4 regions of the Jeotgalicoccus sp. FSL K6-3177 genome follow, and region 3 is predicted to be linked to each of the others. Evidence: riboswitches for the same ligand, from Rfam matches in the RefSeq annotation. Region 3 holds a riboswitch; each other region holds the start of a gene.

Region 1 (7,610 bases), 550 kb from region 3:
TACGATGCAGAGTTTTGATGAAACAGAACCGCATGAGGTACGCGAAATTACAGAAGAGGAAATCATTGAAACTATAAAAGCCTTTGGCGAAGCCACACGAAGAGCCGCTGAAGCAGGATTTGACGGCGTTGAAATACACGGTGCCAACCATTATATTATTCATCAGTTCGTTTCTCCGTATTTTAATAAGCGTACTGACAAGTGGGGCGAAGACCCTTTTCTGTTCGCAATGGAGATTGTCGACGCAGTAACAAAAGCCAAAGAGAAATATGCTGAAGATGATTTCATCATAGGCTACCGTTTCTCACCTGAAGAGAAAGAAACTCCTGGCATCCGCATGGAGACTACAAAAGAGCTGATCGGCAAGCTGGTTGAAAAACCAATTGATTATTTACACGCTTCACTGAGCGAAGTGCATTCTAAGACACGTGAAGGAAAATATAAGGATATCGAACGTATAGAATTACTTCATCAGTGGATTGACGACCAGATACCGCTCATTGGAATCGGTTCAGTCTTTACTGCAGACCAGGCACTCCGTGCAATAGAAGAAGGTAATATGGAAATGATTGCGCTCGGCAGAGTTTTACTGCTGGATTACAATTTTATCAGTAAAATTGAAGAAGGCAGAGAAGATGAAATCTTTGAATACTTTGACCGGGACCGAGAAGATAAATACGACCTTCCTGAATTATTATGGGGGCAGCTCGACAAAGGGTTTTACCCGATGCCGAAGAAATAAAATAAGACACAAAAACATCCAGGACATAAAATGATGTGCACCCCTAAAGTTGAACTCCAAATTCAACTTTAGGGGTGTTTTTCTATGTCTAAAAGATATTCAATAGAATTAAAAATGAAAGTAATTAATGAGTATTTAACTGGTGACGATGGCTTCAGAATATTAGAAGCCAAATATAATATCAATCGCAGTTTAATCAGGACATGGCTCTATCAGTTTAAAAATAATGGTGTTCAAGGGTTGACCGCTGGGATGACGAGATCAGCTTATTCTAAATCGTTTAAGTTAACAGTACTACAACACCGTTTAGAACATCAGTTATCCTATCGAGAAACGGCTGAAATTTTTGATATACCGAATCTTTCCCTCATTGCGCAGTGGCAGAGCAAATATAATCAGTATGGTATTCTGGGTCTAGAAACTAAACCGAAAGGCAGGCCCTCTAAATCGATGAAGAAGAAGCCATCTAAACAGAAACGAAATAAATCAGAGACTTTGAATGAAACCGAACGTGAAGAGCTGGAACGTTTAAGAGTAGAAAATCGTAAACTTGAGGTGGCCATTGCACTAGAAAAAAAGTTACAATCCTTAGCTCGAGACAAACGAACAAAGAAATAGTCAGAGCGATAATAGAGTTAAGGGAAACAGGTCTCTATATGCTTAAAGAGTTACTTGAGGCCGCGCAAATCGCTAAAAGTGTATTTAAGTATTGGAATGACCGTTTACCTGAAGAAAATAATAAAGATACTGAGCTCGTCCAAGCCATCAAGGATATTGTGACTGAAAGTCACCGCAGATACGGTTATCGTCGGGTCTGCTTGGCGTTGAAAAAAAGAGGTATCATTGTAAATCACAAGAAAGTACTACGCTTGATGCGGCAGTATCAATTGCTTTGCGTAAAGTTTAAACATAGAAATCGTCAATATAAATCCTATAAAGGAACAGTCGGTAAAATTGCTAAAAACAAACTGTCTCGCCGATTTAAAACCGATCGCCCGTATCAAAAAGTGTTGACCGACGTGACTCAATTCAATATTTCAGCATCAGGAGAAAAACTTTACTTGTCACCGTTTATGGATGTTTTCAGTGGAGAAATACTGTCTTACAGAATCAGTCCGGCACCGACGCTCGATATCGCTGTAAAACCTTTAGAGGAATTGATTGAACAAAGACCAGAATTAGACTATCGAATGACCGTCCATTCGGATCAGGGTTGGCACTACCAGCATAAAAAATGGGTGAGACATCTTAAAAGAAATAAAACATTTCAAAGTATGTCTCGAAAAGGAAACTGCTTAGATAATTCTCCAATGGAGAACTTCTTTGGGCTGCTTAAACAGGAAATGTTTTATGGACAACAGTTCATAACATATGCAGAGCTTGAATCTGCGATTCATCAATATATTGATTTCTATAATAATGATAGAATTAAAACAAAATTAAAAGGCATGTCTCCTGTAAATTACAGGAAACATACCTTTAATAAAATAGCTTAATCAAAAAGTTCAACTTTTTGGGTTCACTACAATAAAAGTCTGGGATGTTTTATATTTAAAACTCTTTTTATACTTTGCGTTAGGATTTCAGGATAAAACAAGGTTAAAATCCCATCATAGAGCTCTTATAACACATAGCGTTATTTTGTAACGCTATGTGTTATCTACTTTATTCCTCGATTCTTTATACACTTTCTCTGGAAATCCGTATAACCTTAGTAATTCAATAGCATTGGAACTTGTTGCAATCCCGTCTTTAAGTTTGTAATCAAATTCGATATCGTCATCAAAAAGTTCCTCACTGAAATGATAGAAATCAAACTCGCCATTCAGTAAATCTGTTAGTTCCATATCATGTGTTGCCGCAATCAGATAAACATTCTCTTTCTCATGCAGATATCTTAAAAGAGCTTCACCCGCAGCTAGTCTTTCTACCGTATTAGTTCCTTTAAATATTTCATCGATAATACAGTAAACCTTTCCTTCAAAATCCTCAATCTCATCAACAATCCTCTTCAATGCTTTCACTTCACTGATAAAATAGCTGTCTCCTTCGATAACACTGTCTGTGATTTCCATCGAAGATATTACTTTGCCTGGTGTATATTTAAATAATGCACTGGTAGAAGTGTTTAGTCCGTTACTCGTTATAACATTCACGCCGAGCGCTTTCATAAATGTTGATTTGCCCGCTGCGTTTGAGCCCGTCAGCAGAATATCATTCGCAAACTTCAAATCATTATCTACAGCAGCCACTACAAGCGGGTGATATAGCCCTTCAGCCTGCAAATACGAAGCTTCTTCTCTTTCCGGAAGAGAGTAATACGGCAATGTTTCTCTCCACATTGCCAGGCTGTAATGGAGATCGAGCTCAGCTGTGTAATGCCATCCTTCTTTATAAAGCTCATGGTTTTTCTTAATCGTACGATTGACCAGATGATACAAATGATAATCTACTAAGAACATTAATTTAAAGGCAGAGAAAGCTTGAACAGCCATATTCATTTCTCCTGCGCTGTCGTCGTTAACAAAAAGAGGACTCATTAACGACAGCCGCTTCAGACCTTTACTGTTGAATTTCGAATCTAATTTACCCGCAGTAACAATAATATTAATAGCATAAAAAATATCTGTGTAATCAAACCCGGTTCCGCCTTTATGTTTATGAGATAAGTAAGCATTAATTACAAATCCTGAAAGGATAGTCAGTAAAGATATGTAAGGATTGATAAAAAATAAAAACACGCCGATAACCGGCATAAATGAAAACAGTATAAATATCGGATGATATTGTTTCACCGGCACAAATTCATACATAAACTTACTCGTGTTAGAATTTCCCGATTTCCCAAGCTTGGCTAAGCGGTATGATATCTTTTCACGAAAGCCAGCATCGTGTTTTATTTTATACAATAAGTCTTCATTTATAACATTCTTTTCTGTTGAATTGCGCAGCACTGCATAGAGAAGCTCCGTTCCTATCGTTGTAAATGTATAATTTATCTTCGTCATCAATTCGCTGATATCGAGATCATTCCAAGTTTCATTATCCACAACATTTCTGTCAGCAGTATTTTCATTTTCCATAATATTAACGAAATAGTTATGATAATGAATATAATATTCTGCAGTTGTCTTCAGTCTTTCCTGCCTGTACCACAGCGTCTTAACAGCTTTCTTCAGTTTAAAGAACTCATATGTTTTTATTACCAGGGAAATAATTATAATTAAAATCATTACAGTGATAAAAAGATAGAGCAGTTGAATAATAATCACCTTTCTCTCAGATCTCTGATTAGATATTAATAATTTTATCATTGTTATAAATATATACGAAAATATTACTGCAAAGTTATAAATCAAATAAGATATTTATAAACTGTCCAACTATTCCGGATAGTTGATTTTATATATAACCGCCGTGTTCCTTGTGATATATTAGGTTAGATATTTATGGACGAGGAGGAATTGGACATGGCGCTGTTTGGAACTATCGTAGATGCTCTGGCTATTATTTTAGGCAGCTTCATCGGTTTGTTTTGGAGAAACATTAATGAAAATATGAAATCAACCATTCTCCAGGCATTGTCTATTACCGTACTCGTCATCGGAATTGATATGGCCTTAGAAGCCAACAGTATACTTATTATCGTTGTTGCGAGCTTGGCTCTTGGTTCCATGCTGGGTGAAAAATGGGAAATTGAAGATAAAATGAATCACTTCGGCATCTGGCTCGAAACAAAAACCGGAGCAACAGAAGGCGGAGCTGCTGCTGCCTTTGTTACCGCCACATTAGTGTATGTCGTCGGAGCAGTCAGCATTATCGGTGCTCTCGACAGCGGGCTCAGAAATGATCACACCGTACTGCTGACAAAAGCTTTAATCGACGGTGTGCTCGCTATTTTCCTGACATCCACGATGGGTATCGGCATTATGTTCTCAGCCATCTCTGTCTTTCTGTTTCAGGGAGCCATCGCCTTGTCAGCCTCTCAAATCAACCGCTTCATCCAGCCTGATTTGATGGATGATATTATTATCGCGATTACAGGCACCGGCGGTGTAATGATTATTGCGATTGGAATCAGACTGCTCGGTCTGATGAATATAAGAGTTGCGAATATGCTGCCTGCGATATTATTTGCAGTACTGTTCGTAGTCATTCAGTATTACTGGGAAACAATCAGTTTGTTCTTTGTACAGATGTTTTAGTCTATGGGAGTGGCGCACTATGGAAAACGAACTGCTTAAGGTATTTGATTCAGAAGGGACATTAAAAGGGACCGCTTCAAGGGCTGAAGTACACAAAAGAGGTCTTTGGCATGAAACATTTCATTGCTGGTTCCTGAGTAAAGAAGATGGCAGAATCTTCATCCACTTTCAGCTTCGAAGTCCCGACAAGAAAGACTTTGCAAATATGTTAGATATTACAGCAGCGGGTCATTTAAGTTCTGACGAAAGCGTTAAAGATGGTGTCCGGGAAATTAAAGAAGAACTAGGTATTAGTCTTACACTAAACGATTTAATTTATACAGGTCCAGTACAGGATGAAATTATTATTGATGATTTTATCGACAAAGAACTATGCCATGTATTTATATATAAGATTCCGGAAAATACCACACCTGATTATGTATTTATAGATGACGAAGTATCTGATATTTTCAAAATTGAATTGCCTGTGTTTGAAAAACTGTGGACTGAAGAAATATACTCGATTAATATTAACGGTAAAATGATTAACAGAGATAATTTTGTCCCGCATGAAAACAGCTATATAAACTTTGTTATGAATAGTATCAAACAGTATGCTCTGTAATTCATTTAAAATTAATTTCAGATTCCGTGTTGACATTAATTCTGCTGTGCCCTATAGTTAGTTTAAATTAAATAATCAAATAACTTATTTTCTTATCAAGAGAGATGGAGGGACTGGCCCTGTGAAATCTCGGCAACAGACATAATGTACTGTGCCAAATCCTGTAGCATCATGCTAAAAGATGAGAAGAGCGAATATACATCGGCCTCTTCTTATATTTTAAGAAGAGGTTATTTTCTTTTTCAGGAATGTATATCTGGTTTTCCAAAAAACACCGGTTATATACTGGTGTATTTTTATTACATTTTTTAATTCATACTGTTTAACTATGTTTAAGGAGCGTTTTTAATGATTGAGTTTATCGATGTAGATAAAACGTATCCAGGCAGCGAAGCACCGGTTCATGCTCTGGATAATATTAATTTCAAAGTCGATGCCGGAGAAATATACGGTGTCGTCGGATACAGCGGCGCAGGCAAAAGTACTTTGATCCGCTGTGTCAACCAGCTGGAAAGTGTTTCAGAAGGGAAAGTCATAGTCGACGGTAAAGATTTAACTGCACTCACACCGTCAGAACTGAGAGTAACAAAAAAACGAATCGGTATGATTTTTCAGCATTTTAATCTTTTAAATTCAAAAACGATATATACGAATGTTGCTATGCCGCTGATTTTAAATAAGACACCGAAAAATGAAATCAAAGCGCGTGTTACTGAACTGCTTGATTTTGTCGGCCTGTCGGATAAAGCGTCACAGTATCCTGACCAGTTGTCCGGAGGACAAAAACAGCGTGTCGGTATTGCCCGGGCACTTGCAACCAACCCGTCAATTCTGCTGTGTGATGAGGCAACGTCTGCACTGGATCCTCAGACAACAGAGTCCATCCTTGAACTCCTTAGAAAGATTAATAAGGAATACAATATTACAATCTTGCTGATTACTCACGAAATGTCCGTTATCCGGGATGTCTGCCATAAAGTTGCGGTAATGGAGAACGGTAAAATTATTGAACGCGGTTCTGTTTTCGATGTCTTTTCTAATCCTGAAACAGAAACCGGCAGACGGTTCGTTAATACAGTGATGCAGACGGAGCTCCCGAATTATGTGCAGGATCTGGTGCAGGAAAGCGACAATCAGCATATTTACAGAATCAATTTCATTAATCAGCTCGCAGTGAAACCATACTTATCACAAATCAGCAAGCTTTATGATTTAGATGTGAATGTGCTGTTCGGCAATATTACCGAGCTGCAGGGTATACCGTTCGGCAATTTAATCGTTCAGTTCGACGGTTCAGCTGCCGAACTCGAAAAAGCATTACTTTATTTAGAAGAAAACAATGTTCATTACAGTGAGGTGAGTACATATGCTGGTTAGCTGGAGTACAATACTGGAAGCATTTTTAGAAACCGTGCAGATGGTCAGTATTTCGTTTATTTTCTCGATTATACTCGGACTGCCGCTCGGCATTCTGTTATACGTCACTAGACCCGGTCAGATTTTAGAAAATAAAGCTGTCTTTACAGTACTGAATGCAGTGATTAATGTCTTCAGATCACTGCCGTTCATCATCCTGCTTGTGGCAATAATTCCGGTTACGAAATTTATCGTAGGAACTTCCATCGGAACTGAAGCTGCGATTGTACCGATGGTTTTCTTTGCCGGACCTTATATCTCAAGGCTCGTGGAAAGTTCTCTGCTTGAAGTCGACGAGGGAGTACTAGAAGCGGCCGACGCGATGGGAGCAACACCGATGCAGACAATTATAAAATTCGTTCTTCCGGAAGCTCTCGGTTCTCTCATTGTAAATTTCACCATTTCCATTATCGGATTAGTTGGTGCATCTGCCATGGCCGGCACGGTCGGAGGCGGCGGCATCGGCGACCTGGCAATCACATACGGTTATCAGAGGTTCGACACGATCACAATGCTGATTACAGTCGTCATATTAATTATTATGGTGCAGGGTCTGCAGTCAGCAGGCAACAAGCTCGCGAGAGTTGTAAGAAGAAGATAATAACAGGAGGATATAAATTATGAAAAAAGTCATTTTATT
Region 2 (7,610 bases), 460 kb from region 3:
CCGCCTGCAGCTGCGGCAGCATATCGAGCTGCTGTTTCAGTTCCTCGTTTTCTTCAAGTGCACTGAAACTTCCTGCAATGTTTGAAAATATATTTCCTATAAAGCTGAACGGCGCATCGACAACCTTTTGAGTCGCGGCTGCCGTATCACCGGTGAACTGCTCCGCTTTCGTTGTGGAATCTCTGTCCGACAAAGAAAAACCGATTAATGCAATTAATACTACTATGCCAAACAGCACGATTAACATGCGGTTTCGATTAAAAAACTTAGTCACTCTCATGCCGCCCCCAAAATTTAATATCTGGGTAAATAATACCACATTTGATGACAGACAATAAACTAATCTTGATAGAGTTCTTTAATCTCACGGAGTCTTTCTGTAAATGTTTTTAAGTCTTCATCTGCAACGGCCAAAGATATGCGGATATAATCTTCGGCTCGGGACCCGAAAGGTTTCCCCGGCGTTGCAAGAATAGACTGTTCTTTCAGCAGGTACTGAACAAAACTTTCGCCGTTAAAACCTGAGGGGACTTTTATCCACCCGAAAATGCCGCCCTGAATCGGCTCTATTGGGATATTTAAATCCAGCAACGCTTTATTAATAAAATTTTTACGCTTTTTGAATATTTCATTCTGTTCAGGAATCAAAGTATCTGCATTGTCGAGCGCCGCTGTTGCCGCGTCCTGAGTAACACCGAAAACCCCTGCATTCGTATGATCCTGAAACTTATTAATACTTTCTATCATCTCTTTATTCCCGGCTGCAAAACCGATTCTGTAGCCGGACATATTAAATCCTTTCGACAGCGAATAAATTTCCATCGATACTTCAAAGTCCGGATCACTTTGTAAAATGCTCGGGTGAAGACCGTCATAGCCGAAAGCAGCATATGCAAAATCATGAACAATCTGTGTTTTTGTGCCTTTGAACCGTTTAATCACATCATCAAAAAATGATTTATCTGCGGCTGCCCCGAGCGGATTGGATGGATAGTTTAAGTAAATAAGGTCCGTTTCTTTAAGTTCTGCTTCGAGCGAATCAAAGTCAGGAAGATAATTGTTTTCTCTAAGGAGCGGCATATCGATCAGCCTTGCCTGCGAGAGTTCCACAGCAGTAATATAATCTGCGTAACCGGGATTCGGCAGCATCACGCCTGCACCGGGATTGATATGAGCGAGCGGAAAGTTAACCAGTGCATTTTTCGTGCCGAACAAGATGGCTATATTTTCATCTTCAAGGTCTACATCGTAAGTTCTTTTATAAAATCGCTTTATGCTGTCTTTTAGTTCCGGCTTGCCGCGAAATGCGCCGTATTTTTGATTTTCTACTTTATCAACAGCTTCTTTAACTGCATCGGTAATGACTTCAGGCGTCTGTCCATCGGGAATACCGACTGCAAGATTTAAGAGCGGCTTATCGCCGACTTCGAGCTCTGCATTCATCATACTGCTGAAATAGCTGGGACTTAATGATTTTAAAAGTTCGCTTGCCATTTATTCATCCTCCTCCGGTTTGTCGAATCCTTTAAAGTCAGCATCAATCACTTCGTTAAATTCCTCCGACCCTACAGCCTTGATTAAATCTTCTTCCAGTTTCGTTCCGGCATCATCGCCGTTAATTACAATTTGATTTCTAAAGTATTCATTCATGTTTTCAAGGGCAAGGGCATCGGAAAGCTTCATATCACTTGCGAGCGCAAAGTTGCCCGGGACAAGCGACAGGCCGATTTGGTCAACGCTTCTCGGCAGCTGGCCGGCGTCCTGATAAATAAACTCGAGATTTTTTTTATTATTTATAATGTCTGCTTCATCGATAGCAAACATATCTGCGTCGTCACTGATGGTAATCAGCCCCGCGTCCTGCAGTGTTAAAAAACCGCGGCTGGAGTTGACTGGATCTAAAGGCAATGCTACTTCACTGCCGGAAGCAATATCTTCCAGCGAACTGAATTCACTGCTGTAAAGCCCCATGGGTGCCGTCGGCACCTGAATGATATTTTTTAAATCAGCATCATTTTCTTCATTATAACTGTCCATGAACAGGACGTTCTGAAAGAGATTGGCATCGAGGTCGCCATTTGAAAGCGCGTTATTCGGCTGAATATAATCGCTGTATTCAACGATTTCGACCGTATAACCGTTCTCTTCCAAGACGGGTTTTAAGGCAAAAGATGCCATATCTGCAAATGGTCCGCTCGATGCACCAATGGTAATCACTTCACCCTCGTCTTCATATAGAAGTATGCTAGTGCCGGCTATAACGGCTAAAGTGCCAATTAAAAATATTATAATTCCGCGCATTATTTCTCCTCCGTTCTGTTAGAGATAAAGTCTCCAGCCCACTGGACAATCTGCACGATAACAACGAGGACGACTACTGTCACAATCATCGTCAGCGTGTCATATCGGTAATAGCCGTAACGGATTGCAAGGTCGCCGACCCCGCCTCCGCCTACAACACCCGCAGTTGCACTGAAGGCGATAATTGAAATTATCGTCAGTGTGATTGCCTGCGCGATGCTTTTCTTCGCTTCCGGCAGCAGCACATCCGTAACGATTAAATAAAGCGGAGCACCGCCTGCAATACTCGCTTCGATTACACCGTCTTTTACACTGTTAAAACTGGATTCAACGAGACGTGCAAACAGCGGCACTGCTGCAATTGACAGAGCAACACTTGCAAAAACCGGGCCGTGTGAAGCATTAACGAGCCAGGTCGCAAACGGCATAATCGCCACAATCAGAATAATAAAAGGAAACGACCTGATAATATTCACAAGCCAGCCGAGCACGCTGTTTAAAGGTTTAATTTTAAACAGCAGCGGATGCTGCGTAATGTAAAGCAGAATACCGAGCGGCAGCCCGATTAACACTGCAAAAAATATTGAAATAGAAACCATCAGCGCTGTCTCGAGCAAAGCACGGTACAGCAACGGCCAAAGCTGGCTGAAATTATCCAATGTAACCCACCCTTTCGATTCCCGTTGTTTTATCGATATGTGTTTTAAGACGTTCTATTTCCTGAGCATCTCCGGATACTTGAAACATTAAAAAGCCGAGCGGTTTTTCTTTAATATATTCAATTCTTCCGTTGAGAATGCTTATATTCAAATCAAAATTCCTGTACAGCTGATTTAAATAATTCTCCTCGGCGTTTTCACTTAAAAACTGAATGGTAATAACTTGATTACCCGGCGTTTCTTTAATTTGCGACGGGATTTCAAAGTTATATATCTCCTGAACGAAATCTTTCGTAATTTCTTCTTTAGGATGACTGAACACGCTGTACGTTTCGCCGCTTTCAATAATTTCACCGCCGGACATTACGCCTACCCGATCTGCAATTTCTTTAATAACTTCCATTTCGTGAGTAATAATCACAATGGTAATACCGAGAGTTTTGTTGATATTTTTCAGCAAGTTTAAAATACTTTTCGTCGTATCCGGATCAAGCGCACTCGTCGCTTCGTCACATAAGAGAATATCCGGGTTATTGGCAAGTGCTCTCGCGATACCGACACGCTGTTTTTGCCCGCCGCTTAAATTTGATGCATTGATAGATGATTTATCGTTTAAACCAACGAGTTTCAGTAACTCTTCAATTCTTGCGGGCACATCTTTTTTACTGTATTTGCTCGCTTTCAGTACAAATTCTATATTCTCATAAACTGTCTTTGACTCGATTAAGTTAAACTGCTGGAAAATCATGCCGATTTTCTGCCGGCGAATCCTGAGAGCCTTTGGTGTCAGTTCGGTAAGATTATCTTCTCCAACGATGACAGAACCTGCCGAAGGTTTCTCAAGCAGATTAATCAGTCTTAAAAGAGTACTTTTCCCGACCCCGGAATAACCGATTAGACCGTAAATTTCACCGGTTTCGACCTTCAGGGATGTCGGCTTTAATGCCTCAACACTTCTGCCTTTTAAATGATACGTTTTTGAAACGTTATTCAGCTGAATGCTCATGAATTCCCTCCTCTATGTAATAAAAAAAACCATTTATCTAAATAGACAAATGGCGATGTGTGATTATCTTCCAAGCCTCTGCCTGCAGGAATTAGCACAGTACTTAAAAGCCTGCTGCTGAGACTTCCCAGGGCCTGATCCCTCCGTCTCTCTGGATAATTTCTTATTTAATTGTATTTCATACTAGTCTAACCAGAATTAATTGTCAAACAATTTTTAATAATTTCTAATCAGCCCGCTGCTACAGTACCTTTATATGTAAACCTGCCGCGGCAGTGTCTGCATATATACCGTTTATCGTAACCTTTAACCCTTTTCGTAAACTCGTAGCTGCATTTTCTGCACTCATATAAATAGGCCTGCCCCTTGTATTTATAGCTCCGGGTTTTGGCAATGCCGAGGCGTTCCAGCGTCTCCGTAAATTCACGATCCGAATCTCTGTAAGGTTTCTTTAGTGTGTACAGTGCATAATGAACACATTCGTGGTAGAGCACATCGAGAATGATTTCCCTGGAGTTATTAACGAGAAAAGTGTGGGACATAACAATTTCTTTCGAAACAACCTGCTTCTTCTGATATTTTATTTGAAACACGCCGAGCTTAGATTTCATTCTTTTTGATATTCTGATTGGAATTTCGAGTGTGAGTCCGAAATTTTCAGCGAGAAATTTACGGGCACAGCTGTGTAATTCATCACTGTTCATAATATGTTCACCTTCTTAGTGTTTAAATAGCCTTAAAAAAGGCAACAAAAAAAGGGAGATCCAAAGTCTCCCTAACAGATAAATAATATAATATGATATCTAGGCCAAAGGCACTATCGAAGAACGACTTAGTTAATGATATGAAGAGTATAGCTTTAACTTTTGTTTGTGCGTTCTGTTATGTATTTCTTAATATATTCTCATTATATTTTAATGTTCAAAACATTTCAAGCCTATCAGCGAATTTCTTTTACTTTGTAACGTGTTTGTAATAAACGTAGTAAAATTTCCATGAAATTATTTCTCTTTAGTGTAATTATTGACTATTACCTTTAAAATAGCAAATTATTAACTGAAATATATGCGGAAATATTTCAACTTAATTTTCGGCAGCTGCAAGGACAATATGCATATCCACCGTAATTTCTTTATTCCCCTTATCCGCAAATCTCTCTATCTGAGCTGTATCTGCATGCCAGCCGAGCGGTGTCATGGAGATTAAATCTTTCAGTGCAGCAGCGTCAAGAAATTTCGTATAAGTTATCCGTTCTTCTTTCACAAGCCTAACATTCTTCTTCATTAATTCAAGTGTATCATTGTTTTCATATTCTTTCCCGTCTGTATCGCTGAACAACTCCCTGCGGAGTTCTTTTAAATACCCGCTGCCCGGGATCACTTTTATAATTATACCGTCTTCAGCTAAAATCCTTTTAAATTCAGAGTAATTTGCAGGCGATAAAAAATTCAGTATGAATTTGCAGGACTTGTCACTAAGCGGCGGGTTCGCAAGATCTCCAACAATCCACAATGGATTTCCGTAATTTTTCGCCGCCATTAAGATACCCTCTTTTGAAATGTCCAGGCCGATACCCGTCAATGTTTCTGTATTTACTTTATCAAGTATCGTCTGCAAATGAGACCCTTCGCCGGAACCCGCGTCAAACAGCAGTGAATCTTCTGCTGAATGTTTTATTATTATATCTGCAATTTTATTGTGTACCGGTTCATATAATTTTTCATCACAGATTATTTTTTGACGCGCATTAAATAATGCATCATCGTACTGGGTACCCACAGACTTTTTAAGAATATTTACATAGCCCTGCTTGGCGAAATCAAAAGTGTGATTATTGACGCAGACCAGACTTTTCAGCTCTCTCACTTCCACAGGTTCATGACAAAGCGGACATCTTAATTTTCTGCTTATATTTTGTGCAGTCATTGCACTCTTTTCTCTTTTTTTCATTTAAAATCCCTGCCTGAACTTATATTAAAATAAAAATATTACCACGCCGACTGTGAAGAAGACCAGACCGATAATCGCGGGAATAAACGCCGCTACTGTCTGTACCTTTGTGCCGCCGATTAAACAGCGCTTTGGTTTTTCCGGGTCGTACAAAACAATCAGTTCATATCCTATCGGGTAACCATTGTTAATCGACCCGTGAGCGGTCACATTTTTCTTTCTTCTGTAAATGACGCCGCCTGCTTCATATTCAATAACCGGATAAAGGTTATTATCGCTGCCCTGCACTTTATCGACAACCTTCCCTGTCGTTTCTGCGGTACATTTTCGTTTTTTTACTGCGACTCCGAAAACATAAATTATCAGTGATATTAAAATCATAAAAAGTCCTACGGACCCGAAAATCACAGTTAAAATCTGCTGGTCTGACATAACGACACTCCTGTTGAATTTCCATTATAGTTTCAAGGAATAATTATATCACAGGATAATGTTAAGGATTGTAAAAATAAATGCAGCTGTTTAAAATACATGTTATCTTTTACATAAGACTACATGCCTAGGAGAAATTAATGAACAAACTCAGAATATTGTTAGAAATATTTTTGGTATCGACAAGACTCGGTTTAACATCCTTCGGCGGCCCGACAGCCCACCTCGGTTATTTCCATGCTGAATATGTTGAAAGAAAAAAGTGGATGAGTGAAAAAAGCTATGCGGATTTAGTCGCACTCTCACAATTTCTGCCGGGACCTGCATCGAGCCAGGTCGGTATCGGTGTCGGTGTAATGCGAGGCGGTGTGCTCGGCGGACTGACATCATTTATCGGTTTTACCCTACCCTCTGTTATAGTATTGATGATTTTTGCTTCCCTGATGACAACTTTTGATATCAGCGAAGCAGGTTGGATACACGGTTTGAAAATTGTTGCCGTTGTTATCGTACTCCACGCGATTATGGGAATGAGTAAAAATCTCACACCGGATATAGAAAGAAAAGTAATCGCACTCTTTGCACTGGTCGCGACTCTGCTCTTTCAATCGGTGTTTACCCAGGTCGGTGTTATTCTGATTGCAGCGGTCATCGGTTTTATTCTTTTTAAAAATCATGAAGCAGATGATAATAAAAAAGCGCCGACTTTCCCTATCAGGAAAAGTTTTTCTGCGGTCTGTTTAGCACTATTTTTCGTACTGTTATTTGCCTTACCTGCTCTTCGTGAATTAACCGGCTCATACTGGATCGCAGTAGTAGACAGTTTCTACCGGTCAGGCTCGCTTGTATTCGGTGGTGGACATGTTGTACTTCCGCTTTTAGAGCAGGAACTCGTTCCAATGGGATGGATTTCTGCAGAAGAATTTCTTGCAGGCTATGGTGCAACGCAGGCTGTACCTGGCCCATTATTCACTTTCGCCGCTTATCTCGGAACAGTAATGAACGGCTGGATTGGCGGACTTGTTGCAACTGCGGCAATCTTCCTTCCCGCTTTCCTCTTAATATTAGGAGCCTTGCCCTTCTGGGATATGCTCCGTAATAACGAAAAAGTTAAAGGCGCAGTTATGGGCGTTAACGCTGCAGTAATTGGAATTTTAATTTCGGCACTTTACACACCAATCTGGACAAGTTCTATACTCGAGCCGGTTCACTTCGCATTGGCAGCAATCCTCTTCGTGATGCTGGTCTACTTCAAACTTCCG
Region 3 (7,610 bases):
AGATTGCGTGCGAAACGCGAAAAACGCGGGGCAATTGATTTTGATTTCGCCGAAGCGGCTGTTGTTGTCGGTGAAGACGGCACACCGGAAGATATCGTTCTTAGAAACCGTGGAACGGGCGAAAAAATGATTGAGGAATTCATGCTGGCGGCAAACGAAGCAGTCGCAGAGCACTTCCACTGGATGGACGTGCCGTTTATGTACCGTATTCACGAAGAACCGAAAGAAGAGAAGCTGAGTAAATTCTTCGACTTCCTGACAGGTTTTGGTGTCGTTGTTAAAGGTAAAGGTAATCAGATTCACCCGCATGCTTTGCAGGAAATTATTGAAGAAGTCAAAGACCGTCCGGAAGAAATGGTGATTTCCACGCTGATGTTGCGCTCGATGCAGCAGGCGAAATATTCACCTGAATCGCTCGGCCACTTTGGACTGGCGACGGAGTTCTACACTCACTTTACGTCACCGATCCGCCGTTACCCTGACTTAATCGTTCACCGTTTGATACGCGAGTATCTCTTTAAAGGAAAGACCGATGCGAAGACTATCCGCCGCAACAAGAGCGAGCTGCCTGAGATTGCGAAGCATACTTCCGAAAGAGAGCGGCGCGCCCAGGATGCAGAGCGCGACACGGATGATCTGAAGAAAGCGGAATTCATGATGAAACATGTCGGCGAAACATTCGAAGGTGTAGTATCAGGTGTTATGAATTTCGGTATGTTTGTTGAACTGCCGAACACGATTGAAGGCCTGGTGCACGTCAGCAATATGACTGATGACCATTACAACTTTAACGAACGCGCTATGGCTATGCTCGGCGAACGCACGGGCACTATGTTCCGTATCGGCGACAAGATTGAAATCGAAGTGCTCGGCGTTAATCTCGAAGAGCGCTTAATCGACTTTAAAGTAGTCGGTATGCCTAATAAAAAACGTCCGGAAAGAAGAAAGACGCCGGTGGAAATTAAAGGCAAGCCAGAAAATAAAAAAGAAAAGACACGCTCACGTGAAAAGAAAGGAAGCTTCTCAAAAGGTGGCAAGAAAAAACCTTTCTATAAATCAGTGGCGAAAAAAGGCAAAGGAAAGAAGTAGAGGCTTATGAGTAAAAGCAACCAGAAAACGAGGCCGCTGGCACAAAACCGCAAAGCGGGTCACGATTATTCTATCGATGACACGATTGAAGCGGGGCTTGTGCTTAGGGGCACTGAAATTAAGTCAATACGCCGCGGGTCGGCGAACTTAAAAGACTCGTATGCGCGGGTCTATAAGAATGAAATGTATGTCTATAATATGCACATTGCGCCGTATGAAGAGGGGAACCGTTTTAACCACGAGCCTCTTCGTACGCGCAAGCTGCTCCTGCACCGTAAAGAAATTAATAAACTTAGAGGGCATATGCAGGAGCCGGGGAACGCGATTATCCCGCTCAAACTGTATATTAAAAACGGCATGTGCAAAGTGCTTTTAGGCATCGCGACAGGTAAGAAGAAATACGATAAACGCCAGGACCTGAAGAAGAAACAGATGAAACGCGAAATTGACCGTGCAATGAAGGAGCAGTTCCGTTAATTTGTCAACGGGTTTTTATCGTGTTATAATAATAAGTGCTCGGCAAATCAGCCGTTATATTATATAATCCGGGGACGTTCCGGATTCGACAGGGGCTATTCGGGCATTTTAAGCGTGTCGGAGGTTTCGGCTTCGTCATCAACGATACTCAGTTTATAATAACTGGCAAACAAAACAATTTCGCAGTAGCTGCCTAAGAGCGCTCTGCATCATCCCATGAGCTTGCCTATGGCCCGTGACGATGATTCAACTATAATAGGATACGCCCTTTAGTCTGCGGTCGGAAGACTAAAAGGAAGAGATTAATCGGACTAGCATGGAATGAGGTTCGTTCATTGCCATCATCCATGTGAAACTTAATAATGAACTACACACGTAGAAAGAAATGCTGCGAGGTCTCTGGACGCGGGTTCAACTCCCGCCGTCTCCATATTGAATACCCACTCCTGGAAAAAGGATTGGGTATTTTTTTGTATAAATGTTTAGCATTTACTTGAGCGGGAATACATTAACTGTACAAAAATACTATTTAATTAATTAAGGAGTGTTTTTAAATGGCAGAAAAAGACAGCAAATTAGAACAATTAAAAGGTAATGCAAAAGAAACAATCGGCAACGCTACCGGAGACAAAGATAAAGAAAAAGAAGGCAAGAACGAGAAGAATGCCGGTAAAGCGAAAGAGTATGTAGATAAAGCATCGGACAAAGCTCATGACTCTATCGACAAAGCGTCAGACAAAGTATCGGAAAAATTTAAAAAATAAATAAGAACGGAGATGAGGCTGTATTTATTGCGGCTTCATTTTTGTGAATAAATGTTATGCTTGGATATAAGTTCACATTAGTAAGATTGAATTGTTATTAAAATATTAGGAGGCAGTTATAATGGCAGTTAAATATGAAGTCAGTGCAGTAAACACAGGCGGCCGCAAAGGTCACGTGGCAACAGAAGACAAAGCGATTGATTCACCGGTAATTCCGCCGGATCAGGATGGCGAGGGTGTTAACCCTGAACAGTTATTCGCTGCGGGATATGCTTCCTGCTTTAACGGTGCCTTTGATTTAATGATTAAAAAAGGCGGCGTTCGTGATGCAGAGCCGGAAGTTACTTTAACAGTACGCCTTGAAGAAGATGGCGAAGGCGTTAAACTTGGTGTAGATATTAAAGCTAAAGTTAAAAACATGTCTCAGGAAGACGCTGAAAAATATTTAGAGCAGGCACACGATTTCTGCCCTTACTCTAAAGCAACACGCGGCAACATCGACGTGGATTTATCAGTAGAAGTAGTGTAATAATTTATAGAAGATAAAAACCAGAGCCCCGTGCGGGCTCTTTTTTATTGGTGTAAAGATGATGCTGGAGTTTTTATAGTGATTTTAGGAATCTTATGTTGTTCATTGACCTGGTAGTGAGTTTAGTCAGTCAAAGAGAGATGAATTTATCCACGGTGGCACACGCCGTCCGCTCCCGCGCCATCGAGAATCCACGGCGGCACACGCCGCTCATTCCCGCGCCACGGAGAATCCACGGTGGCACGCGCCACCCAATCCCGCGCCACGGAGAATCCACGGTGGCACACGCCACCCCAACCACCACCACCCAGCAAAACCTAAAATTATTCAACAACTATATCAAAAACCGCAGTCTTACCTTCTGAATTCATCAAGGGTTCAAATACAGCAACCATATTTTCAGGTGCGGATACTAAGCCGTAGGACATTTGGCCGGTTATACTTTCACCTGGAGCAAGGTCGGCAGGGAAGATGCTGTCGAGTTCGTAGCTGTGTGCGAGTTCACCGTCCGCTTCAAGTGTAATATCTCGCCCTGCCGGGAATGTCTGGTCTGTGCCGTTTTCATATGTAATGTCGAGAACGAGCACGCCGCTGACATCGATAATATTCGTATCGTTGCGCTCGTCTGTCATAAAGGCATCATTAATTGTTACTGTAATGCCGTCGATTTCAACGGGCTCGCCCAGCTGATAATTATCGCTCTCTGATTTTGCTGATTCGACTGCATCTTCATCAACTTCATCGATTTCAATTTCATTTTCCTCTTCGCTGTCAAAAAGATCTTTATCCTCTTCCAGAGATGCAGCCTCTGAAGATTCAGCTGTGCCGGTATTTTCTTTATCAGTATTATCATTGCATGCCGCAAACAGCATGGCTGTGAATGCCAGCAAAGTCAGCAGTTTAATTTTTTTCATTTACTTTAACCCCCGGGATACTATAATGGTTTTATGATACCATTAGATTGAAATAGCTATCAATCGCATTCAGAACGCACAAAGGGGAAAACTTATGAATACAACGAAGATTGTCGTCACTTTATCAGGTCATAATGATGACGAAATTAAAGAAGAAATTCAAAAAGCGAAAGAGAATATAGACGCTTTTGATATCGTGGAGATACGCGGAGATGTTTTCGATGCGTTGAACCGGGAGGATCACGGCAAAAAAGTCAGATATATTATAGATTATTTTAAACCGCTGAACAAAGAAATTATTTATACATACCGCACGGCGAAAGAGGGCGGCAGCGGTTCAAAAACAACAGTTGAGTACGAAGCGCTCTTAAACGCTGTCTGTCAGACAATGGATATTGACTATATCGATATCGAAGTTCAATCCGGCGATAAAATTACAGCATCTGTCTGCAAAACTGCGCGTGCCAATAATGTGAAATGCCTGATGAGTCATCACGATTTTAAGCGTACACCGCCTAGCGGGGAGATTTTATCGATTATTAATAAAATGCACACGCTCGGCGGAGATTTGTACAAAGTTGCTTACTTCCCTCATGAAAAGAAGGATGTGGACAAAGTCACTGAAGTTGTGAAAAGTGCTAAACAAAAGTACGGAGACAGAATAATTGGAATCTCTATGGGAGAACTCGGAAAAGACACGCGTACGGCAGAGGGAGAAGCGGCTTCGGCACTAACCTACGGCTTTGTATCAAGGGATGCGGCTCCGGGACAGATTCATGTAACACAATTGCGTGAAATATTTACCAGATAAAAATATTAAGCAATCTTTACAGCAGGTTAACGAAAGAATAATAACCAGCTGATAAAATGGGAACCAGAAGATATGAAAACTTAACTCTTCTCCCCAGCCCCTTTGTCCGAAACCTTCCCCTGAGGTTTCGGACTTTTTTCGTTTTTGCATATGTCTAATTTACTTTATCTGGGGTATTATAAGTGTAAGAATAATTTCTTATTCGGGAGGATAACTATGATTACATTTTACGAATACCCTAAATGCACGACTTGCCGCAAGGGCAAAAAGTTTTTAGCAGATAATAATCTGGAGTTTACTGAAATTGACATGGTTAAGCATGTACCGGCTAAAGATACGCTGAAAGGTATCCTCGACAAATCGTCGCATTCAATTGATGACTTTTTTAACAAGCGGGGCACTAAATTTAAAGAGCTCGGATTAAAAGAACGTCTTCATGATTTGAGTGAAGAAGAGAAACTGGAACTGCTCGCAAGTGACGGCATGCTGATTAAGCGGCCGATGGTTGTACTTGATGATGATGTGTTATTAGGTTTTAAAGAAGAAACTTATAAAAATGCATTATTGAATTAATTCACTTGCCTAAAGTATGGCAATTGTGCAACAATAAGTATGATAAGTTAAAAGGGAGGTTTTAGCGTGTCATTACCACAAGATTTAAAGTACAGCGAAGATCATGAGTGGATTAAAGTTGAAGGAAATACTGTAACAATCGGTATTACTGACTTTGCACAGTCTGAACTTGGAGATATCGTATTTGTCGAACTTCCAGAAGAAGGCGACGACATCTCTACAGGTGATTCTTTCGGCAGCGTGGAATCAGTGAAAACTGTTTCTGAATTATATGCACCGGTTTCCGGTTCTATAGTTGCTGTTAACGAAGAGCTTGAGGACAGTCCGGAACTTGTTAACGAAAATCCATACGAAGGTGCTTGGATGCTGAAAGTTGAACTTTCAGATGAAAGCGAATTAGATAACCTTCTTGATGCTGCTGGTTACCAGGCAGTAATCGAGAAATAATAACTTAGCTCTGGACTTTTGTCCGGAGTTTTTTTAAAACCTATATTTATTGCTTAAAGTGAATTTATATTAAAAATTTAACTAAGGGTGATACGGATGAATCTTTCTGATAAAGTACTCATTGTTGAGGGAAAAACGGATAAGCGCAGATTGGAAGAAGTGCTGGTGGAACCTGTACAGATAATTTGCACCTTCGGTACGATGGGTATTTCAAAACTGGATGAGATTATTGATCAGCTTGGCGATTCTCAAATATTCATTTTATCCGATGCGGATAAGGAAGGAAGAAAAATTCGTAAATGGTTTAAAAAACATCTTAGTGAAAGTACTCATATTTATATAGATCCCAAATTCGGGGAAGTCGGACGCTGTCCGCATGACTACCTTGCAAACCTCTTGCTCAGACACGGTTTTTATGTAGATACGAGCCTAATAATGAAAGGTAAGTTTTATCGTGAAGGAAACAATTTCAACGGAAAATATATTAAAGAATATACAGGATAGAGAGTATTATATTATTTTCGGCTATGCAACGATGTGCAAAACATGCGATATCTCAGAAACGATGCTCAGCGTCGCTGCTTCTGCAAGAGAAATCAGCTATGAACGCATCAACTTAAATTTTTATAAAACACTGATAGATAAATATCAGATTCGTTCTGCGCCAGCACTGCTGCTGTTTAAAAACGGCAAACTTGTCAGGGAAGTCTACGCATTTCAATCTGTTACTTATTTAAACGAAGTTCTGGAAGAATTTCTGATTGACTAATAAAGAATAGTCTGATAATATGAATTTCAATCAAATATTAACTCTTATCAAGAGTGGTGGAGGGATGTGCCCTTAGAAGCCACGGCAACCGTCATCGTGACAAGGTGCCAAATCACTGGATTAATATCCTCAGATGAGAGGCGTAATGAACGTTTAAAAGCCTACTCATTTTTGGAGTAGGTTTTTTTAATTGTTCTCCTGGAAAGGGAAGGGATTTATATATAATGATAGATATTAGTAATGTGACTAAAATATTTAAAACTAAAAATCAAAATATAACGGCAGTAGATAATGTCGGTCTGAATGTGAAGAAAGGTGAAATTTTTGGAGTTATCGGCTACTCGGGCGCCGGCAAATCCACGCTGATTCGTCTCTTGAATGGACTGGAGCAGCCGACGGAAGGGACTGTTACAGTAACCGGTGATGAAATCAGCGGCATGACGATGAAAGAACTGCGGCAAAAACGTCAAAAAGTATCGATGATATTTCAGCATTTTAACCTGCTCTGGTCACGAACAGTCGCTGAAAATATCAGCTTTCCGCTGGAAATCGCAGGTGTACCTAAAAAAGAACGGCAGCTGCGTGTTTCGGAACTGATAAGGCTGGTTGGTCTGGAAGGCCGCGAAAACAACTATCCGAGTGAGCTGTCCGGCGGCCAGAAACAGCGCGTCGGCATTGCGAGAGCGCTGTCGAATGAACCGCAGGTTCTGCTGTGCGATGAAGCGACCAGTGCTCTGGATCCTGAAACGACAGATGAGGTGCTTGACCTGCTCGTCGATATTACGAAAAAGATGAACTTGACCATCGTGCTGATTACGCACGAAATGCATGTTATCAGAAAAATATGCGACCGTGCAGCTGTCATGGAAAACGGTAAAGTAGTGGAAGTCGGGCCGGTTATCGAACTGTTCCAGAATCCTCAGTCAAATGTAACGAAACGTTTCGTTAAGGATGATATTTCGGATGACGACCACGCAGTAGCGATGGAGGAAATAAAAGAAGCCTTCCCGACTTCAACTATCGTCAAGCTGACATTTGTCGGCACCCGTACAAAATCGCCGATTGTCTCACAAGTTATCCGGAATTACGGTCTTGATGTAAATATCCTGTCAGGAAATATTAAGCAGACGAATCAGGAGTCATACGGGCATCTTTATATCGCCCTCGATATTAATCAGGAAACACTTGAACAAATTACTGCAGAGTTTAAAAAACACGATGTCACGCTGGAGGTTGA
Region 4 (7,610 bases), 990 kb from region 3:
AGACTTTGAGCGTTACGATACACGTGTTGTCCATGATGTATTCGCGAACCGCGGCGCCAACGGTATTGACGGTGTGATTTCCAGCGCCCTCGGCCTCGGCACCAAAGAGCCGGTTACCATGCTGATTGGAGACGTATCGATGAATCATGATATTAACAGTCTGCTGCTTGCAAAACTTGAAAATATCGACTTTACGATTATCGTCTTTAACAATAACGGCGGCAATATTTTCAGCTATCTGCCGCAGTATGCACATAAACCGCACTTCGAAAGATTGTTCGGCACACCGCTTGATCTCAATTTTGAGCATGCCGCGAAGTTTTACGATTACGAATATGTTCATATTGAAAATTCGAATGAATTAACAAAAGAAATGCTGAATAAAACCGGGCGTCAGATGATAGAGATTAAAACAGACAGAGAACATAATCTCGAGAGTCATAACGAGCTGAAAGCCCGGCTTAAAGAGCTGGTGGACAATGCTGAATTTTAATTATGAGCTGCTCGATAACAAGCAGGACAAAACGATTATGCTGCTGCACGGGTTTTTATCGTCTAAAGAAAGTATGAGAAGAATCGCAGAGGATTTAAGCAGTGTACGCAATGTAATTCTTGCAGATTTACCCGGTTTCGGCGGTACATTAAGCACGCCGCATGATTACCGTATGGAAGATGTTACAGGAGGGCTTGTAAATATTGCAGACAGAGAAGGTATTAACACTTTCGATGTGCTCGGCTACTCGATGGGTGGCCGGGTCTCTCTGGCCTTAGCAGCTCACTTTCCAAAAAGAATTGATAAATGCATATTGGAAAGCGCCTCGCCCGGTATCGCTGATGAAGAAAAGCGCGCGGAACGGCTTCGAATTGACCGTGAGCGCAGCAGTTTTATAATTAGCGATTATAATGAATTTCTTCAGTTCTGGCAGGATATGCCGCTGTTTTTGAGTCAGCGTAATGCAGCCCGGTCAGTGCTGAAGGCCCAGCACGAAGAGCGACTGCAGCAGACACCGGCGGAAGCTGCAGACAGCCTGTTAAAATACGGCACGGGTGTACAGCCCTCGTACTGGGATAATTTAAGCGGGCTTGAGAGCAGTTTTTATTTACTGGCAGGCAGTGAGGACAAGAAATTTGTGGCAACAGCTGAAACGATGTCAGAACGTTTGAAAAGTGCTAAACTGAATATAGTTGAACATTGCGGTCACAATATTCATCTTGAAAATTACAAAACGTACATAAGGTTAGTACGAGAGTACCTAGAGGAGGATAACTCATGACAAGAGTTTGGGAAACAGTTAAAGAATACAGTGAAATTAAATATGAATTTTATAATGGTATTGCTAAAGTAACGATCAACCGTCCGGAAGTGCGCAATGCATTCACGCCGGATACTGTTGCAGAGATGATCGATGCATTCACGCGCGCACGGGACGATCAGCGTGTTTCGGTAATAATTTTAACTGGTGAAGGCGACCTTGCCTTCTGTTCAGGCGGAGACCAGAAAAAACGCGGACACGGCGGCTACGTAGGGACAGATGAAGTACCACGTTTGAACGTTCTTGATTTACAGCGTTTAATCCGTGTTATTCCTAAACCTGTTATCGCTATGGTTGCAGGTTATGCAATCGGCGGCGGCCACGTGCTGCACGTTGTATGTGATTTAACAATTGCTGCTGAAAACGCACGTTTCGGCCAGACTGGTCCTAGGGTCGGTTCATTTGATGCCGGTTACGGTTCAGGTTACTTAGCGCGTATCGTCGGCCACAAAAAAGCGCGTGAAATCTGGTACTTATGCCGCCAGTACGACGCACAGGAAGCACTGGACATGGGCTTAGTCAACACAGTTGTACCTTTAGAGCGTCTGGAAGACGAAACTGTCGAGTGGTGTGAAGATATTATGAAACACTCACCGACTGCACTCCGTTTCCTAAAAGCTTCGATGAATGCTGATACAGACGGCTTAGCCGGGTTACAGCAGCTTGCAGGAGATGCAACACTGCTTTATTACACTACAGACGAAGCGAAAGAAGGCCGTGACGCGTTTAAAGAAAAACGTGAACCGAACTTCGATCAATTCCCTAAATTCCCGTAAATTGCATATTTTAAAATATAACACCCGTCTATGATGGGTGTTTTTGAGGTGAAATTAATGTCATACAAATGGCTGGAAACAGCAAGTTTTACTTATCCTGACAACCTTGCTGTGAAATACAAAGATGAATCTCTGACGTATCAGATGCTGTATATGCATGCACATTCACTCGGTACACATCTGCAAGCTCTTAAATTAAAACGAGTCGGTTTGTATATTGATAATTCATTGGACTCTGTCAAACTGATTCACGGTCTGATGATGCTCGGTGTGGAAATGGTAATGCTGAATACGCGGTTAACTCCGGGTGAACTTAAGAACCAGCTGGAGGATGTGTCAGTCACAACGGTCATTGCGACCTTGCCGGCTGAGATTTCCGGAGTGGAAGTAATTCAGTACGATGATTTGTTTCAGCTTGAAACGCAGACTTTTATCGTCAACGATCCTCAGCCGGATGATATTTTATCGATTATGTTTACGTCTGGAACAACGGGGCGCGCTAAAGCAGTGCCGCAAACATATAAAAATCATGAAGCATCTCACTTAAATTGCCGTCAGCATTTTAATTATGACAGTGACAGCACCTGGCTGATGGTTAACCCGATTTTTCATATTTCAGGACTGTCAATCCTGTTCAGAGCTGTAATAACAGGCTGCACGTTAATCGTCGAAAATAAATTCGATGAGGCGCGCATATGGAATATTTTAAACCGGGATAAAGTGACTCATACGAGTATGGTGCCTGTTATGCTGAAGCGCCTGATGAAAATAGAAGGCACACATCATCTCGAAGGACTGCTGCTCGGCGGCGCGAGTACAACACCGTCGCTGCTGGAAAAAGCAATGAACAAAAATCTGCCGGTGTATAACTCGTTCGGCATGACTGAAACATGCTCCCAAATTGTTCAAATTTCTTATAAAGATGAAAAGATTTTAAGCGGGACCGTCGGGAATATTCAGGATTATGATATTAAAGTCGACGAAAATACAGGAGAACTGCTGATTAAAGGAGACAGTGTTGCGAACGGTTATTTAAATGCAGATATGAAGAAAGAAGACGGATACTTTAATACAGGAGATCTCGCGGAAATTGACAGCGAGGGTTATCTGTATATTTTAGACAGACGGACTGATTTGATTATCAGCGGCGGCGAGAACATTTATCCGAAAGAAATAGAGGATGCGGTATACTCGCTCAGCGGCGTCGATCGCTGTGTTGTCATTAAAAAAGACGATGAAGAGTGGGGCAGTGTGCCGGTGCTGCTGCTGGAAGAAGAAGTGGACGAGGCATTGCTGGTCAATCACTTAAGTAAGCATTTGGCAAAGTACAAGCTGCCAAAGGAAATTCACTATGTCGATAAAATTATTATGACATCGACCGGGAAGATTTCACGCAGTCAGAATCAAAAAATGTTTCTCGGCCGTTAAATACAGGTATGGAGCATTAAAGAGATAATTACTGATGTTTTTTCTTTTCGTTTACAGGCACTGGATCAAAGCCGCCTGCATGAAACGGATGGCATTTTGAAATGCGCTTAGCAGCCATGAAACTGCCCTTCATTGCGCCGTGTTCAGCGAGTGCTTCCAAAGCATAATTTGAACAGGTCGGGTAAAAGCGGCAGGTCGGCGGCGACATTGGAGAAATATATTTCTGGTAAAAATGAACGGAGCCGATTAATACTTTTTTCATTACAGCATCACCTTTTAAAATTAATACAACTATTGTAAGCTGATATATGCAAGAGTGCAACTGGGAGGATTCTATATGAAAACATTTACTGATTTTAAAGGCAGACGTGTTACATTGGAAAACAGTTACGTTGAAAATACGAAACATGTACTTATAATCCCTAAATTTAACGGCCAGTTTTTACTGACAAACCATAGAGAGAGAGGACTGGAATTCCCCGGAGGAAAAGTGGAAAATGGAGAAGCACTTGTCGAAGGTGCTCAGCGCGAACTCTATGAAGAAACGGGCGGTCTCGTGGGCGACATGCATTTTGTAGGTACATATACCGTTCACGATGGCGATGAGACATTCAGTAAAGCAGCATTTTGCTGTAATATTGAACGGCTGGATCAGCTGAAACACTATCATGAAACAAACGGTCCGATGCTGGTGGACCATATAGACGATATTCCTGAAGAAGATAAAAGTTTGCTTTTGAAAGACGATTGTATCGTTTATTTATATAATGAAGTCAGAGAAAACGGCTGTCAGTAGCGGCTGTTTAAATAAGAGAGCCCGGAACAGTGAAATTGTTCCGGGCTTTCGTCATTTTGAGAGGCTGTGTGTACGTTGTGAAATTGACAAAGTTCATAGAAGATGCTGTAAGTACGTTGTGAAATTGACAACGTACATGGAAGATGCTGCAAGTACGTTATGAAATCGACAAAGTACATGGAAGATGCTGCAAGTACGTTGTGAAATCGACAAAGTACATAGAACGTGCTACAAGTACCTTGTCAAATCAACAAAGTTCATAGTAAGTGTCCCTGTAGAAAATATGCAGCGAGCCTGCCGATTCCCAACAAAAAATCCCAGGATAATCAATATCCCGGGATTCTGCAATCAAATATATTTAAAATCCGCCTTTTTCAGCAATCGCAGCTGATTCTTCACCGAATTTTTTAAAGTTTTCTATGAACTTATCTTTAAGTCCTTGTGCTTTTTCATTGTATGCATCTTTGGATTCCCAAGTGTTGATTGGTGCAAGAATTTCTTCCGGCACACCAGTCACTGCTGTTGGAATTGATAAGCCGAACATTTCATCTTCAACGAATTCACCTAATTCGAGTTCACCGCTGATAGCACGGCGTACCATTGAACGGGTGTGTGCAAGGTTCATACGCTTGCCGACGCCGTATTCGCCGCCTGTCCAGCCTGTGTTTACAAGATAAACGTTAACTTCATGCTTGTCGATTAAATCTCCGAGCATGTTCGCATATACTGTCGCATGCAGCGGCAGGAATGGTGAACCGAAGCATGTTGAGAATACCGGCTGCGGTGTAGTAACGCCGCGTTCAGTTCCTGCAAGTTTAGATGTAAATCCGCTTAAGAAATGGTACATTGCCTGATCTTTGTTTAACTTGGCGATTGGAGGAAGTACTCCAAATGCATCTGCTGTTAAGAAGATGATTGTTTTTGGATGTCCTGCAACTGAAGGAATGCGCGCATTATCGATATGGTCAATCGGATAAGCTGCACGTGTATTCTCAGTCAGTGAACCGTCATCGTAATCAGGATTGCCGTCTTCATCGATAACTACGTTCTCAAGTACCGAACCAAATTTAATCGCTTCAAAGATTTCAGGTTCTTTTTCTTTTGATAAATTAATAGTTTTAGCGTAACAGCCGCCTTCGATGTTAAATACACCATCGTCATTCCAGCCGTGCTCATCGTCACCGATAAGATCGCGTTCCGGGTCTGCAGAAAGCGTCGTTTTACCTGTACCTGATAAACCGAAGAATAATGCAACATCTTTGTTTTCGCCGACGTTGGCACTGCAGTGCATGCTGAGCACGCCTTCTTCAGGAAGCAGGTAGTTCATAATTGAGAAGATTGATTTCTTCATTTCTCCGCCGTATTCAGTACCGCCGATAAGAATGATTTTCTTTTCTAATGATACAAGGACGAATACTTCAGAACCCGTACCATCGACTTCAGGGTCTGCTTTAAAAGTAGGTGCAGATACAATCGTAAATTCAGGATCGATTGCAAGTGCTTCTTCTTTTGTTTCAGGACGGATAAACATTGTTTTCGCAAACATGTTGTGCCAGCTGAACTCATTGACAACCTGAAGTTTCAGTTGTGTATGCGGGTCTGCGCCGGCATAGCCGTTAAAGACAAATAATTCTTCTTTGTCATTTAAATATGTAGTAACTTTATCGAATAAGTTATCGAAAATTTCCTGTGAAATAGGCTGGTTGACCTCGCCCCAGTCAATCTTGCTGTCGGATACGCTGTCTCTGACGATAAAACGGTCTTTCGGGCTGCGGCCTGTGTATTCTCCAGTCTGCGCGCGAAGTGCTCCTGTATTTGTAAGTACAGCCTCTTTGCGTCGTAAAGATGCTTCGACAAGTTCAGCGTTTGATAATTGTTTGTGAGTAGAAGGTTTATTAACAAGACCTTCGATTAAACTTTTATGGTTAACCATGATTCGCCTCCAAGTATTTTCATTAACGAAGTATTTAGAAATTAGTATAACACATTCGTTTTTATGTTTACACAATAACAGGATAAGGTTTTTGAATATTGAATTGTTTTTTGCAATGCTGATCCATAAGATAAATTTATATATCATTATAAAAGTTATAAGTATATGTTTATAAAATTAAGGATTTTTCACAGCTTGCTTTTGGGTTTTATAATTTAATTATCTAAAAAGCTGCTGCAAATAAAACTTGTTAATCTTGATTTGCCCATTCCAATAATGTAAGATGAATAATAAGTTATCTCTTATCAAGAGGTGGTGGAGGGATTCAAACCCTGTGAAGCCAGAGCAACCTCCTTTTCAAGAAAGGTGCTAAAGAATGCAGAGTAATTCTGACCGATAAGAGAAAAGGGCGAGCCTTTTTCTCTGTTTATTATGGAGAAAAAGGCTTTATTTTTTGCTTTGAAGAGATGGCTAAATGAGCTTTAAGAGGAGATTTTATAAATGTCAGAACGTAAATTATTTACTTCAGAGTCAGTCACAGAAGGTCACCCGGATAAAATTGCAGACCAGATTTCAGATGCGATTCTCGATGCAATCTTAGAAGGCGACCCGTATGCGCGTGTTGCCTGTGAAACAGTAGTCAACACAGGTCTTGCGATGATTGTCGGGGAAATCAGCACAGAAACTTACGTCGATATTCCAAGAACAGTGAGAGAAACCGTTAAGGAAATCGGCTATGTCGATGCGAAGTACGGTTATGATTATAAAACAATGTCTGTCTTAACGGGAATTGATGAGCAGTCAGAGGACATCGCTGTCGGTGTAAACAACGCTTTTGAAACCCGCGAATCACAAGGAGTTTCAACAGGTGCAGGCGACCAGGGCTTAATGTTCGGTTACGCGACGAACGAAACGAAAGAGTTTATGCCGCTGCCGATTTCATTAGCGCACAAAATTTCACGCCGTTTAACAGAAGTGCGTAAAGATAATACAATTTCCTATCTGCGTCCGGACGGCAAATCACAGGTAACGGTTGAATACGATGAAAACGGCAAACCGTCAAGAGTCGATACGATTGTTATCTCTACCCAGCATCATGAAAATATTCCGGCGACACAAATCTACGATGATTTATTAGAATACGTGATTCAGGAAGTAGTTCCTGAAAATCTCATAGATGAAGAAACTAAATATTTCATCAACCCGACAGGCAGATTTGTAATTGGCGGACCGCAAGGGGATGCGGGTCTGACAGGACGTAAAATTATCGTCGATACTTACGGAGGCTACGCTCGTCACGGCGGCGGCGCCTTCAGCGGCAAAGACCCGACAAAAGTTGACCGTTCCGCAGCTTATGCAGCACG

The links. A riboswitch is a leader RNA that binds a small molecule or an ion and turns the genes downstream of it on or off. The one in region 3 is predicted to bind S-adenosylmethionine.
Region 1: another riboswitch for S-adenosylmethionine. It lies ahead of MHH58_RS00500 (methionine ABC transporter ATP-binding protein); the one in region 3 lies ahead of MHH58_RS03405 (methionine ABC transporter ATP-binding protein).
Region 2: another riboswitch for S-adenosylmethionine. It lies ahead of MHH58_RS05520 (methionine ABC transporter ATP-binding protein); the one in region 3 lies ahead of MHH58_RS03405 (methionine ABC transporter ATP-binding protein).
Region 4: another riboswitch for S-adenosylmethionine. It lies ahead of metK (methionine adenosyltransferase); the one in region 3 lies ahead of MHH58_RS03405 (methionine ABC transporter ATP-binding protein).

Annotation. Positions count from the first base shown of each region.
Region 1 covers NZ_JBBOSK010000001.1:105,579-113,188, reverse strand. The annotation lists gene MHH58_RS00530 (NADH-dependent flavin oxidoreductase) at 1-742, shown strand, start outside; gene MHH58_RS00525 (transposase) at 827-1,360, shown strand; gene MHH58_RS00520 (IS3 family transposase) at 1,327-2,238, shown strand; gene MHH58_RS00515 (MutS-related protein) at 2,392-4,014, opposite strand; gene MHH58_RS00510 (DUF554 domain-containing protein) at 4,213-4,947, shown strand; gene MHH58_RS00505 (NUDIX hydrolase) at 4,967-5,554, shown strand; SAM riboswitch class I at 5,644-5,742, shown strand; gene MHH58_RS00500 (methionine ABC transporter ATP-binding protein) at 5,903-6,931, shown strand; gene MHH58_RS00495 (methionine ABC transporter permease) at 6,921-7,571, shown strand; gene MHH58_RS00490 (MetQ/NlpA family ABC transporter substrate-binding protein) at 7,591-7,610, shown strand, end outside.
Region 2 covers NZ_JBBOSK010000001.1:1,118,944-1,126,553, reverse strand. The annotation lists gene mreC (rod shape-determining protein MreC) at 1-280, opposite strand, end outside; gene MHH58_RS05535 (aminotransferase class I/II-fold pyridoxal phosphate-dependent enzyme) at 340-1,494, opposite strand; gene MHH58_RS05530 (MetQ/NlpA family ABC transporter substrate-binding protein) at 1,495-2,301, opposite strand; gene MHH58_RS05525 (methionine ABC transporter permease) at 2,301-2,960, opposite strand; gene MHH58_RS05520 (methionine ABC transporter ATP-binding protein) at 2,953-3,966, opposite strand; SAM riboswitch class I at 4,027-4,128, opposite strand; gene MHH58_RS05515 (SprT family zinc-dependent metalloprotease) at 4,197-4,670, opposite strand; gene MHH58_RS05510 (putative RNA methyltransferase) at 5,050-5,916, opposite strand; gene MHH58_RS05505 (DUF3592 domain-containing protein) at 5,941-6,348, opposite strand; gene MHH58_RS05500 (chromate transporter) at 6,489-7,610, shown strand, end outside.
Region 3 covers NZ_JBBOSK010000001.1:659,772-667,381, forward strand. The annotation lists gene rnr (ribonuclease R) at 1-1,089, shown strand, start outside; gene smpB (SsrA-binding protein SmpB) at 1,096-1,566, shown strand; RNA gene ssrA (transfer-messenger RNA) at 1,637-1,999, shown strand; gene MHH58_RS03365 (CsbD family protein) at 2,121-2,330, shown strand; gene MHH58_RS03370 (organic hydroperoxide resistance protein) at 2,452-2,859, shown strand; gene MHH58_RS03375 (hypothetical protein) at 3,183-3,773, opposite strand; gene aroD (type I 3-dehydroquinate dehydratase) at 3,868-4,584, shown strand; gene MHH58_RS03385 (Spx/MgsR family RNA polymerase-binding regulatory protein) at 4,801-5,157, shown strand; gene gcvH (glycine cleavage system protein GcvH) at 5,224-5,604, shown strand; gene MHH58_RS03395 (toprim domain-containing protein) at 5,701-6,108, shown strand; gene MHH58_RS03400 (thioredoxin domain-containing protein) at 6,059-6,373, shown strand; SAM riboswitch class I at 6,415-6,513, shown strand; gene MHH58_RS03405 (methionine ABC transporter ATP-binding protein) at 6,598-7,610, shown strand, end outside.
Region 4 covers NZ_JBBOSK010000001.1:1,648,704-1,656,313, reverse strand. The annotation lists gene menD (2-succinyl-5-enolpyruvyl-6-hydroxy-3-cyclohexene-1-carboxylic-acid synthase) at 1-493, shown strand, start outside; gene menH (2-succinyl-6-hydroxy-2,4-cyclohexadiene-1-carboxylate synthase) at 480-1,274, shown strand; gene menB (1,4-dihydroxy-2-naphthoyl-CoA synthase) at 1,271-2,089, shown strand; gene menE (o-succinylbenzoate--CoA ligase) at 2,147-3,517, shown strand; gene yidD (membrane protein insertion efficiency factor YidD) at 3,546-3,779, opposite strand; gene ytkD (RNA deprotection pyrophosphohydrolase) at 3,855-4,313, shown strand; gene pckA (phosphoenolpyruvate carboxykinase (ATP)) at 4,672-6,246, opposite strand; SAM riboswitch class I at 6,546-6,649, shown strand; gene metK (methionine adenosyltransferase) at 6,748-7,610, shown strand, end outside.